DNA from 4 places in the Virgibacillus proomii genome. Region 2 is predicted to be linked to each of the others. Evidence: riboswitches for the same ligand, from Rfam matches in the RefSeq annotation. Region 2 holds a riboswitch; each other region holds the start of a gene.
What was found. A riboswitch is a leader RNA that binds a small molecule or an ion and turns the genes downstream of it on or off. The one in region 2 is predicted to bind thiamine pyrophosphate.
Positions count from the first base shown of each region.

Region 1: another riboswitch for thiamine pyrophosphate. It lies ahead of thiW (energy coupling factor transporter S component ThiW); the one in region 2 lies ahead of BN1066_RS12165 (thiamine phosphate synthase).
Region 3: another riboswitch for thiamine pyrophosphate. It lies ahead of BN1066_RS09675 (YkoF family thiamine/hydroxymethylpyrimidine-binding protein); the one in region 2 lies ahead of BN1066_RS12165 (thiamine phosphate synthase).
Region 4: another riboswitch for thiamine pyrophosphate. It lies ahead of tenA (thiaminase II); the one in region 2 lies ahead of BN1066_RS12165 (thiamine phosphate synthase).

Region 1 is NZ_FUFN01000010.1:493,235-496,448, forward strand. Features, by position in the region: gene thiD (bifunctional hydroxymethylpyrimidine kinase/phosphomethylpyrimidine kinase) at 1-123, opposite strand, end outside; gene tenA (thiaminase II) at 263-934, opposite strand; TPP riboswitch at 993-1,096, opposite strand; gene thiW (energy coupling factor transporter S component ThiW) at 1,085-1,582, opposite strand; TPP riboswitch at 1,803-1,910, opposite strand.
Region 2 is NZ_FUFN01000010.1:936,882-940,095, forward strand. Features, by position in the region: gene BN1066_RS12155 (hypothetical protein) at 124-438, shown strand; gene BN1066_RS12160 (DinB family protein) at 753-1,226, opposite strand; TPP riboswitch at 1,847-1,958, shown strand; gene BN1066_RS12165 (thiamine phosphate synthase) at 2,095-2,706, shown strand; partial or broken gene thiO (glycine oxidase ThiO) at 2,690-3,214, shown strand, end outside.
Region 3 is NZ_FUFN01000010.1:345,041-348,254, forward strand. Features, by position in the region: gene BN1066_RS09665 (ABC transporter ATP-binding protein) at 1-796, opposite strand, end outside; gene BN1066_RS09670 (ECF transporter S component) at 793-1,374, opposite strand; gene BN1066_RS09675 (YkoF family thiamine/hydroxymethylpyrimidine-binding protein) at 1,376-1,984, opposite strand; TPP riboswitch at 2,086-2,187, opposite strand; gene lhgO (L-2-hydroxyglutarate oxidase) at 3,210-3,214, shown strand, end outside.
Region 4 is NZ_FUFN01000010.1:783,587-786,800, forward strand. Features, by position in the region: gene BN1066_RS11490 (aldehyde dehydrogenase family protein) at 1-198, shown strand, start outside; gene tenA (thiaminase II) at 836-1,540, opposite strand; TPP riboswitch at 1,668-1,760, opposite strand; gene BN1066_RS11500 (zinc-dependent alcohol dehydrogenase family protein) at 2,190-3,214, opposite strand, start outside.

The DNA of each region.
Region 1 (3,214 bases), 440 kb from region 2:
AGATGTAATCACGGACATTCCATATACAGCTAATTCCTGGAATGTTTTCAAATCTGCTTGTATTCCTGCTCCACCACTCGGATCAGTTCCTGCTATTGTTAACGCACATGGGGGTTGTTTCATTGGAATCCCGCCTTTCTTTATTTAGGAAAGTAATTAATTTACCTCAAGTATGCAAAACTCACACGTAACAACGAGGTCTCCATAACGACACTTCAGCTTCGAATTGTAGCAAAAAGTGAGAATTCCTGCATAGGTTCCCTTATTTACCTGGCCATTCTTCACATCTATAAGCCATTTCCCAAAACTTGAATTCTAATTGGCAGCTTTTGCGAAATGCCTCGCTAATTTTATTTAGTTCCTCATTAGAGGCTTTTTCAGCCAGTTGATCCAGTCGATTTCGCATGTTAGCTGTCATTGTTTCAGATGATGGGCTTGCGTAAAACGTAATCCACTCATAAAATGGATGATTACTCGTAGGCTTATACTGCTTCATAAGCTCTTGTCCTATTTCAAAATAGGTCCATGGACAAGGAAGCAGCACACCGAGTAATTCACCAGAAGTCCCTAACTGAGCATGGTACAACATATGTTTTACATAATGATCAGCAGTAGGTGGAAGGGAATAGCCTTGCAAATCTACATATTTCAAACCAAGATAATTACAAAAGTTATGGTGAGGATGTGCTTCATCATTTAATATGAAGTAAATACGATTAAAAAAATAGCTGATATCCTCACGTCTTTTTGATTTAGCTATAGCAATCCCATAGATTCTCATAAATGCATTCAAGTATTCAAAGTCACCTTTAACATAATGAGCAAGTGATTGATGAGAAATTTCACCAATGCCAATGCCTTGAACAAATGGATGGTGAAAGATCATTTGAAAGATATCATCATTTTCTTCGCGTAACTTATTTGTAAACATGATTATATATAGCCCCCTTAATTAATTTGGAAGCTACTAAAGGGGTGATGGAATAGAGAAAAACTCATCTTCACTACTTTCCTTCGCTGGAATTACCCAGATCAGGTTCAAAGGGACAAAGGATACGACCTTATCTCAGCAACGATTGCGCCCCTAGTAGTTTCCTTGTAATCGAATCATGTTCTCTGGTTTGACGCGTAAAAGAACAAGCCAGCCAATAAAGGCACCGGTGACACTACTTACTAAAAACGACGGTATAAAGAATAGCGCGCCGGCACTACTATCCATAAACAGGTTGGCAAGTGGTACTGCGGTCAAAGCGCCGATTATTCCTGTACCAAAGCTTTCACCGACTATAGCCCATATTTTCTTCCCAAACCAGTGATACAGCATTCCTGCTAACCAAGCGCCAATCACAGCACCGGGAAATGCAAGAATCGTTCCCAGTCCAAGCATATTACGTAATAACCCAATCATAAAAGCTATTACTACAGCAGGTCCTGGGCCTAATGTAATTGCTGCCATTACATTAACGGCATGCTGAACAGGATATGCTTTTGCAATTCCAGCTGGAAACCAGAAAAACTGCGCTCCCAGTGTGCCAATTGCTACAAAAACAGCCATTAATGTTAGTAGGTAGATCTTTTTCATAGTAGCCTCCCTTCCGTCATAGATTTGGGTTAGAGGAAAGGTGGATGATTTGGAGGGTAAATTAAATGAAAGCTAACCTAAAAAATAGTTGTAGGTAATAGCTTGGCTAATCTTATACCTGCTAAAAAACCTCAAAATCAATCCTGTAGTAAAAATACTTCCTGAAGACAAAAAAGCCAGGTCTAGCAAGGACCTGACTTTGGATTTATGAAAATAGAAAGACGTATGTCTACTACTTCCCTCCGCTGGTGCTAACCAGATCAGGTCGATAAGAGTCAGAAGCTAGTTGCTTCTTCTCAGCCCCTATAGGGCCCCCCTAGTAGTTCTAAAAGCATGTTCAAAAAGTTCGGTAATAAGAACGCATTCAATTTCTTCGCACATTAGAACGTATAACATTTTAGCGTTGAAGTTCATTCAACGTAGTCAAAAATTTTTAAGTTCTAAGTTACGTGCAACTAGGCTATCGTCTACGCTCTCTTTATCGCTAGCCAAGTTTTCTTTATTAACTGTGCTCCTTGGAAAAGAAAACACTTTTCCTGCGCAGGAGTGACACTCGAGGAAGCATACTAGTAATCATGTATCTAATAAAAGATCTTCTACTAAAAGCGATCACGTCGATAACGTAGAAGTGTACTTCCTGTACAAGCTCCACTATCCAAACTACATCGCCTCGAACTTCGGCTAGATAGGATGTGCTAGTGTCAGCGTGCAACAAGGATGTTGCCAAATGAGCTAACCTTGATCCTACTTATCCTCCTTTTTAAACACGCACTAAAACAGCTATTCAATTGAAACTAGCATAAGCTAGTAATCTAAGGATAACAAAACCAGTCACATTTGTCATTTGAAATGATAGATATCGATAATTAGTAAACGATAACTGAGTGTCTAAAGAAGGGATTGTAAAATTCGAAGAGACCATGCTTAAGGTGCGTATAGATGCCGTTGAATCTAGATGAGCACAAGAAATGACCATTTGGAATTTTACGTAGTCGAATCCCTCCCTTTTGAACGTCACTGTAGATGAGAAAAATAAGTAAGGGGAAAGTAGATAATATAGTTATTCAAGCCTCATATTTTAAAAAACAAACGTAGGATTCGATTGTATTTCCAGCTTTTAATCTTGAAGTTAGATTTGAGACTGTAATAGCTATTTATTCGTCTTTGAGTAAGAAAAAGCTCTTAGCTATTTTAATGGGAGGTGCTTACCATCAAATAGAGAAGTAAAAACAAACAATGCAACTATATATGAGAATAAGAAATTATTTACATCTACCATATACAATTGATCAATCATTTAATTACAAATGATTCTAATCAATTCTTGTTCCAGTTCCGCAAAAATAACTTCCGATTTAATTTAATGATTAATAAACGATTCCTTATCTTTTCATCTCATCGAATCCTCCTTTTTTATTATTATTATCTTCATACCGCTCGCTTAAACGTAAAGTCAGCATATAAGGAGGTATTTAAATTAGTAAAACTTGGCTTGTCGCCAATTCTTTAGCAAAAGCGTAGTTTTTCTTATACTATAAACCCTAAAAATTTTATATTTTCCCATAGTATAAAAAAGTTAGTGTACAACTCAAGCAGCTAATGCTGTACCATAATTATGACTAATTTAACTCC
Region 2 (3,214 bases):
CGTTGTGAGTAAAGATAGAGTTGAGTTTATAAGGGGAAGGATCTCCCTTTAAGATGAATGGTGATCAATCACAGTCAGCTTATTTACTGGGTTTTATGGAAGAAGATTTAAAGATATTCTTTGGTGAAAAACTTTTTTCAAGTTCCTTACGTTAAAATTGTAAAATTTGGACTTCAGTTAGGAAACTGGCAGTTAGCATATGTAGAAAAAGAAAAACGGTTACTAACGGAAGAAGAACGAAAAGAAATCAATGGTCAACTACTGGATAATATGGAAAAAAATACGAAAGCAATTTTTAAGGAAAAAGCATGTGTAAACATTTCCCTAAGAATGTTGTGTCAGCATTCCCCTGTTGTAGGGGCATGTTGCTTTTATCCCGGATGTAAGGATCCGTACTTTTCTCAATTCAAAAATGTGCAAATGATATTAAGAACATGATGAGAAAAACGGCTCCTAAACCCCCGATTCGCTCAAAGGCCTTTAGGTCATACCCTTGCGGTACTAACATTCAAGGAGAAAAGCACTCCTTGAATGAAGTTTCCCTTTATCCCGGATGTAAGGATCCGTACTTTTCTCAATTCAAAAATATGCAAATGATGTTGCGAACATGATGAGAAAAACGGCTCCTAAATCCCCGATTCGTTCAAAGGCCTTTAGGTCATACCCTTGCGGTACTAACATTCAAGGAGAAAAGCACTCCTTGAATGAAGTTCCTTTATCCCGTCAGAAGCTCTGCCGTTGGTACAACGTTACTAGCTAAGCGCTTGCGCTTTTGATCCTGCAATCAGTCTCATTGTATGTAATTGACCACTGTGATTTGCTTCATGAAAAACAGCTACTTTTGCTAGACCGCCAATCGTTTCCTGCCCTAAAAACGGCTTCTCCAATTTTGTAGCAAAGTAATCAGGCTGTAAGTCCATAACCCGTCTTAGTTGGTCTTTGAGTTGATCTTTTAGTTCAGCTAGACTTGGTACTTCCTCTGGCCAATCAGCTGGTTTTGTTCCATTTCCAAATAGGGAAACATAGTTTTCCGGTAAATGAGCTGACTGATTAGGAAATCCGAATAAAAATTGTTCAGCAACGGTTAAAATATGTCCGATTTGCCAGCGGATGGTGTTATTTAATCCTTCTAGCTGTACATCGATGAGAGATTCATCCAGTTTATCCATTTCCATTAATAGCATATTTCGGTTAAATGCAAATTGTTCAACTAAAGTTTGACTCATGTTCATCCCCCTTAAAGATCATTATGAAATTAGTATAACAAACCTTTACTTAGAAAACAGTTTTAAAGGGTGTTCAAAAAGGAGGATAAAAGGGGACAAGGTCGACAAAGGTCTCAAGCATCTATGTTGCAAAGTCGACACGAGCATCTTCTATTTAGTTGAAGTTCGAGACGGCGCAGTTTTGGATAGCGGGCTTGTGTATTGACTGCTTCATTTCCTACAGAACGTGGGCGCTTTTAGTAGAAGAGCTTTTATTAATTTAGTTATATGAGCACTCATATAGCTTCCTCAAGACCCATTCCCACGTGGGAGCTGCACTTATACTTGAACTTAAAAATTTTTAAATACGTTGAATGAACTTCACGCTAAAATTTTATACATTCTAATGTACGAAGAATTTCGTTCGCGCTTCTTACCGACTTTTATAAATAACCTTCTATGGGAAATGTTTATATTATGAGCGTTCTAGCTTCACTGTATAAGTAAAGTCGGCTAATAAATTGCAATTCTCATAGCCAGACTTTTTAGTGAAAAATTACGATAATAGCAATGACTTTACATATCACTTATAATCATGTAAAGTATGGGTAAGTAATATTCTAAAATATTTAATAATAATATATTTTCACTAGGGGTGCCATTGGATAATGGCTGAGATCAACGTATGACGTTGGGACTCTTTGAACCTGATCTGGATGAAGTACCAGCGGAGGAAAGTGACAGTTGACTAGTATCTTTAAATTAGTCTTTGAATCTATGACTATGTATGTCGCTTTTTCCTAAACCGGAGAAAGCGGCATTTTTATTTTACTACAGGAAAGTATAAAACTTTAGGCTTTATCGTATAAGAAAAACACTGAGGTGTAGTATGAAACTAATTGCAGTTACTGATGGAAAAATGGCAGAAGCGGAGTTAATAAAAACGGTGCAAGCTATCGCTCCTTATGTTAATTTTATTATTTTAAGAGAAAAGCAGAAATCGCCGCGAGCGTACTTAGCGTTTGTGAATCGTTTATTAGCTGCCGGAGTGCCTAAGGACCGTCTCTGTATCCATGAACATGCTGTAATTTGTGCCATAACAGGTGTAAACAGGCTCCATTTACCGGAAAACAGCTTGCCTGTAAATAAAATTAAACAACTATTTCCATCATTAACGATAGGTGTTTCTGTTCATACTTTACCAAAAGCTGTGGAGGCAGGGCAAAATGGTGCAGATTATGTCATGTATGGGCATGTTTATGCTACTGCTAGTAAAAAAGGAATGGAGCCTAGAGGAATAAAGCAATTAGAAAAAATTATTTCCTCTGTTTATCTTCCGGTTATAGCAATTGGCGGCATTAATGTAACAAAAATTGAAGAACTAGCACAAGTGAATACTGATGGAATAGCTGTTATGTCAGCTGTTTTTTCTCAAGAAAATCCACTAGAAGCTGTGAAGATACTAAGAGAGGTGGTTAGTAAAAGTGAACAATCATCATGAAGTACTTATTGTTGGCGGAGGGGTAATTGGACATAGTATTTCCTATTATTTAAATAAAAATGGCGTATCTGCAACGGTTATGGAGAAAGGAGAAAGTGGTCACCAAGCAACTCGGGCCGCTGCAGGTATGCTTGGTGTTCACACAGAAAATAAACGTTCTGGGGAGTTTTATCGCTTTTGTAAGGAAAGCAGAGATTTATATAAAAGTTTAAGGCAGGAATTGTATAAGCTTACTTCCATCGATATACAACTTACCTCTTTTGGTATGCTAGAAGTAGCTTTGAAGAAAGTGAAGCTCAAAAGCTCTTGGAAAAACAACTAGCCTTTTCTGAATTAGAATGGCTTGAAAGAGCAGAATTAAAAGAGAAGTTTCTGTCGTTACCGTCTAAAGTGGTAGGAGCATTGTATATAAAAGAGGATGGGCATGTAGAATCTACACGAGTGTGTGAAGCGTTTAAACAAGCAGCCCTTCAATTAGGGGGTGGGGTTATAGAAAACTGTCATGTAG
Region 3 (3,214 bases), 590 kb from region 2:
GCCTTGTATAGGTTGCTTGCTGATGACTAGCAGCCTCTAGTACAAGCTCGGTTACAGGCGGAAGTGAAATTCCTTGGCTTTGAATTTGTTGCTGCTTGTGTTTCATTGCTTCCATTAGCGAACCATCATACATACATCGACCATCTTTTGAAAGAATATAAGCTCGTTCAATAAAGGCTACCCAACCTTCCAACTGATGTTCGATAACCATTAAACTGATATTTTTTTCCTGTTGAATATGTTTCATTGTTTTAATAAAATCTTGTTTTGCTAATGGATCCAAATTCGCAGTAGGCTCATCTAGGATTAAAAAGTCAGGTTGAAGAGCTAGTACACAAGCTAAGGCAACTTTTTGTTTTTGCCCACCGGAAAGCGAGTGAATCGCAGCTTTTCTGTATCGCGACAAATTTACAAGTTGTAATACTTCCGTTATTTTCTGTTCCATTTCTACTTGTGGTGTATGAATATTTTCGAGCCCGAAGGCAATTTCATCTTCGACTGTAAGCATACAAAATTGACTCTCTGGATCTTGGAATACGACCCCAACCTGTTTACTAATTTCTCCGGGAGGTGTGTCATTCACCGATTGACCTGAAACTTGCACACTTCCTTCCATTTTTCCATCTAATTCGCGGGGATAGATGCCGTTTAAACAAAAAGTTAATGTACTTTTTCCAGAGCCGCTGGGTCCCAGTAAGAGCATTGTTTCACCTTGATTTAATTGAAAGCTGATCTTGTCGAGAACTGGATTTTCTACTCTATCAAACCAAAGAGAAAGTTGGTTGACTTGAATCATGAAACGGACCTCTCTTTACGCATATGTTTACCAAGGGCAAAGCTCGAGAGCACCCCTGTTTTAGCTAAAGAATCACTAATTGCTTTCCCAAGTATTCCAGAAATAATCGCTCCACTAATCATTCTTATTACGAGCATGCTCATAATATAGGGGGTGCTTAAGGCGACATAACCGCTGCGGAAATATCCCCAGATGAAACTGAAGATAGCAGCGCCGACTCCTGCAAGCATTAATACCCATAGTGAATATCGCCTATATCGTGTAACTGCAAAGGCTGCTTCTGCCCCCAATCCTTGGATCATGCCTGTAACGATAATGATCGGTCCCATCGCATTACCTAACATCATTTCAACAGTAGCGGCAATGGTTTCGGAGAGAAATGCTGCCCCTGGTTTACGCAGGATATAAGCTGCAATAATGGAGACGATAAACCATATTCCAAAAATAAGATCATAACCAATTGGTCCCATGAAGGTTACGAGTAGCTTTCCTACAGGAAGGAAAGCTAAATAAACAATCCCAAATACAACAGATAAAACAGCCATGACAATAATTTCTTTTAAGCGCCAGCGGTTCAAATTAGTTCACATCCTTTTTAGAAGGGCTATTAGCTGAGATCGTGACAGTCATCACCGTATGAGATGAACCGCACTTTTCCATGTTAGTAAATACTTGCTCCAGTCCTTCAAATACATCTTTTCCTTCTCCGTCAATACGTGTAGCATAGTGAATGGATGATACGTCGATAGCCTTCTGTTTCATCACGTTAATTTGCTGATAAATCATATCCATATAATTTCCACCACCTAATGGATAAAGAGAAAATTTCCCTGCTACTTCCTGCTGAATTTCGTTACTTCGCTGCCTATTTAATCGATGATCATCTTCTGCTAAGAAAACATCACCATCGGAATCACCAGGACAGCCTAATGAATAAGTACCACTAAATACGACATGATGATTCGTACTTGCCGTGTGCAAAAACAGTGCTTTTGTTACATCAAATACATGTGAAATCCTCCCTCTAACACAGGTTCCTACATCCGTTGTTTTCATCCAAACTTTTGATGAATCTATTTCTTGTAGTGCACTGGTGATGACATCGACAAATTGGTCTGTCATTGGGTAAATAGCAAAATCACATCCTGCAATTCTGCTTTGATGGCAAGTTGTTGGTTGATTACTCATTGTTTTTTCCTCCTTGTTTTAAAAAATGCATATAAAAAGACTGCACTCGCCAGGAATGCAGTCTTTGCTCTATTAAGCAGAAAAGTTTCTGTTAATTTATATGTTCGTCGACTGCACTTCCCCACGCTAGTATTATCCAGATCGGGTTATAAGGGTCAGAGTATCTCTTCTCAGCCATATACATAGCTCCCCTAGTGCCAACTAAATACTATATGCAGTTTTTGGTGTTGTAGATTCCTCACATGTCGAGTCAGTCTAATAAATAAACGTGAGGAATAACGGCGTCTAAATGCCTAATTTGTTCAAAGGGCTTTAGGTTATACCATTAAGGTACTAACATTCAGGGAGAAAAGCATTCCCGGAATGAAGTTTCACTTTATTCTATATATTAGAATAGAGGAATAATGCTAAATTGTAAATAAAAAGAATAGTATAGTAAGAAATAGGTGAAAATTCAATCCAGATTTCTTTTTATCCCGCATGTAAGGTGCCGTAAGCCTCCCACTTCAAGATGTGAGTTAATATAACAGGTTCTAAGTGTGAGAAAACGGCACCTAAATGCCCGATTCGTTCAACTAACCATGAGTGGGTGATGAAAGTAAAACCCCCACTCATGGAAGTTTCACTTTATCCCGCATGTAAGGTGCCGTAAGCCTCCCACTTCAAGATGTGAGTTAATATAACAGGTTCTAAGTGTGAGAAAACGGCACCAAAATGTCCGATTCAGTTCATTCTAACAATCAGTGGGTGATGAAGAAAACCTTGACTCATGGAAGTTTCACTTTATCCCGCATGTAAGGTGCCGTAAGCCTCCCACTTCAAGATGTGAGTTAATATAACAGGTTCTAAGTGTGAGAGAACGGCACCTAAATGCCCGATTCGTTCAACTAACCATGAGTGGGTGATAAAGAAAACCCTGACTCATGGAAGTTTCACTTTATCCCGCATGTAAGGTGCCGTAAGCCTCCCACTTCAAGATGTGAGTTAATATAACAGGTTCTAAGTGTGAGAAAACGGCACCTAAATGCCCGATTCAGTTCATTCTAACAATCAGTGGGGGATAAAAAAAGCTCCACTGATTGAAGATTCACTTTATATTATCAGGTTAAGAAAAATATGAAATATAGTAGCGACATGGTAAAAAGTTTTGGTTTTAAGTAAGGAGTTCAACTGGCAGATTGCCGTGTAAAAGGTTGGGCTGAATATTATATCAGGGGGAACTTGTGTGTA
Region 4 (3,214 bases), 150 kb from region 2:
ACATCTGATTTAAATTTGTCTTATCAGATTCCATATTTACTCGATGTTGGAGGAGTTGTAATTAATGACACCTGTTGTTATCGTGCTGACCAGATGCCGTATGGTGGTGTGAAGGAAAGCGGAAATGGGAAAGAGGGTCCTGCGTATGCAATTCAAGAATTGGTTAAAACAGTAACTGTAGTTGTCAATCTGGAATAAGAATGAATTCGTTATTTTGCTTGTATTCAGTTTAAATGTTTAAGGGAAGGATGATTGAAATTCTCATGCTTTTAAATTTAGAATACATGATGTACCAGTGCTGACAATAGGGAAAGTTAAGATGAATTTAATATTAGTGAGATTACACTTGTGATACCTTGCTTAATTCTAGTAGAGGATCACAGGTGTTTTAATTGTGCTTTTTATAGAATATATATCAGTACTCAAACTGAGATGATGAGGATAGACTTATTATCCTTATCATAGAGACTTCTAAAATAGTATTTTAATTCAAACGAGAAAGCGGAAAAAGTAAATGTCGCAACAGAACTTATGGAAGTTGAGACAATAATGCATAAAAGTCAAGGGAGAATGAGTCAGTACAATCTACAAGCTTACGAATATTTCAATCCACGCACTGTAGCTTACTATGTAAAAATGGGATACAGCATGCAGAGGAAGTGTGGAGCTACCTATTTCCTATGAGAAAGGAAGGAAAAGTTTGCACGAGAAGGGCATTGGTGTTCAATTAATTGTAGAAGTTACGTATTTGGATATCGAGGAAATAATAAAATTAAAAGAACGTCCCAAGTGATTCGTTTTAGCTTGGGACGTCATAAGGACGCGCTTTTAGCTTTTATTCATTATGCCGTTGTACTATGCTATGATGCGATTGGCGATTAGAAAACCAATCTTCTTTGGTATACGCCATTTCCCAAAATGCAAGCTCATATTCCTTGGCGATAATAAATTGTTCCTTCATCTTAGCTTTTTCCTTTTCGCTAGAGTTAGCAGCGATTTGATTTAATAGATCAATTTGTTCTTTCGTAGACTTATGGAACCATTCACTAGAATAGGTATCAATCCAATTTTTATAAATTTTTTCAGAAGGATCAGCATCTTGATATGTTTTGCCAATATCTGCATATAGCCAGTAACACGGCAGAAGAGCGGCAATCGTTTGTCCAAGATTGCCGGAGAGTGAAGCTCGGTAAAGATGCGCTGTATAAGCATACGCTGTTGGAGCCGGTTTAAAATTTTCCATATCCTCATCAGTAATGTTCAATATTTCTGCATGCTGCTTATGAACAGTTAACTCTGCTTGTGCAGTACCCTTTGCTTTTTCTAGCAGCATAGCAGTTACTTGGAAATCCTCTGCTTGAGTGGCAGCTAACGCATGTACTTTTCCGAAATGTTTTAAATAGTAAATGTCTTGAAGAATATAATATTTAAAAATATCCAATGGTAAATCACCTTGTGCTATTCCTTTAACAAATGGATGATTTACACTTTGTTTCCAGCTGTCTGTAGTTGCTTCACGTAATGTGTCTGTAAATGGCATAAAAAATTCCTCCTCATTCATATGTTTTTGAACTTGATCGAGGAGGAAAGGGATAAGCTTAATAAGGCAATCAATCTGTGAACATAGATATAGAATTTATATGTAAACACATAGATAGATAGTATCCTTAAGCAGTTTTCCACTTCCCTCCGCTGGTGCTAACCAGATCAGGTTCTAAGGGTCTTTGTCTCAGCCACTGAAGGCTCCCCTAGCAGAAATATTGCTAACTACAATTGAAGCATAACATAATGATAACTAAAGTCAACCATATTATCCGAAAATTATTAATTTGAAGGAATAATTAAGTGGTTTAAAACTAGTGAATTACACTGTTCGGAAAATGTTTTTCTTGCTTGACGTGAAAAAAAACACTTAATAATAGTGGGTAAGAACTCGTATTTATTACAAAATAGACAGGCTTTTTAAGAAAAATCCCATGGAGTGTGAATTATCCATGGGGTATTCATTGACTTTGAATTTATATAGGATTCTTTTTTGTTTTGTCTAGATTTTTATTGTTATGCAGTATAAATGTGAAGTGCTTAACTTAATGTTCAATAAAAACGAAAAGAATAAAATTCATGCTTCATCCTAATATTTAGTTTTAAAATGAATCTTGAATTTTTAATAGCGTTTGTTATTTAACTAATTAATCTGCTTCAAGGATTACTTTTAATGCTTTTTCTTTAGCAGCATTTTCAAATACTTCATAAGCTTTCATAATTTCATTAAGTTTAAAACGGTGAGTCACTAATTTCTCAGGTTGAATCTTTCCGGATTTTACGGTTTTTAGTAACATCGGCGTGGAATTTGTATCTACAAGACCTGTTGTAAGGGTAATATTATGAATCCATAGCTTTTCAAGGCTTAAATCCACTTTCACTCCGTGTACACCCATGTTTGCAATATGGCCACCCGGTGCTACAATATGTTGACAGATATCAAATGTTACAGGGATACCTACTGCCTCCATCGCCACGTCTACTCCTACTTGATTCGTGTACTCCATTACTTTTTCAATTACGTTTCCATCTGAACTGTTAATCGTTTTTGTTGCACCAAACTCTTTAGCTACAGCTAAACGATTGTCATCAAGGTCAATCATAATTATTTCGGAAGGAGAATAAAATTGTGCTCCTAACAGTGCTGATAAACCAACTGGCCCTGCCCCAACAATTGCAATTGTATCACCAGGTTTTACTTTTCCTTTAAGAACGCCGATTTCAAATCCAGTTGGAACAATATCACTTAACATTACTAACGCTTCATCCTCAACACCCTCAGGCATATGGTATAAACTCGTATCACCATATGGAATGCGAACATATTCCGCTTGTGTACCATCAATTAAATGACCCAAAATCCAGCCGCCATTCTCACAATGTGAGTACATTTGCTTTTTACAATAGTCACAAGTACCGCATGATGTAATACAGGAAATAATAACTCGATCGCCAACGTTGAAGTTTTTAACAGAATCTCCTACTTCTTCGACAATCCCGACACCTTCATGACCAAGGGTACGACCATTTTCTACTGCTGGTACATCCCCTTTCAAAATGTGCAAATCGGTACCACAAATTGTTGTCTTGGTAATTTTTACGATGACATCGGTCGCTTCTTGAATAGCTGGTTTTTCCTTTTCTGTCCATTCCTTTTTCCCTGCTCCACGAT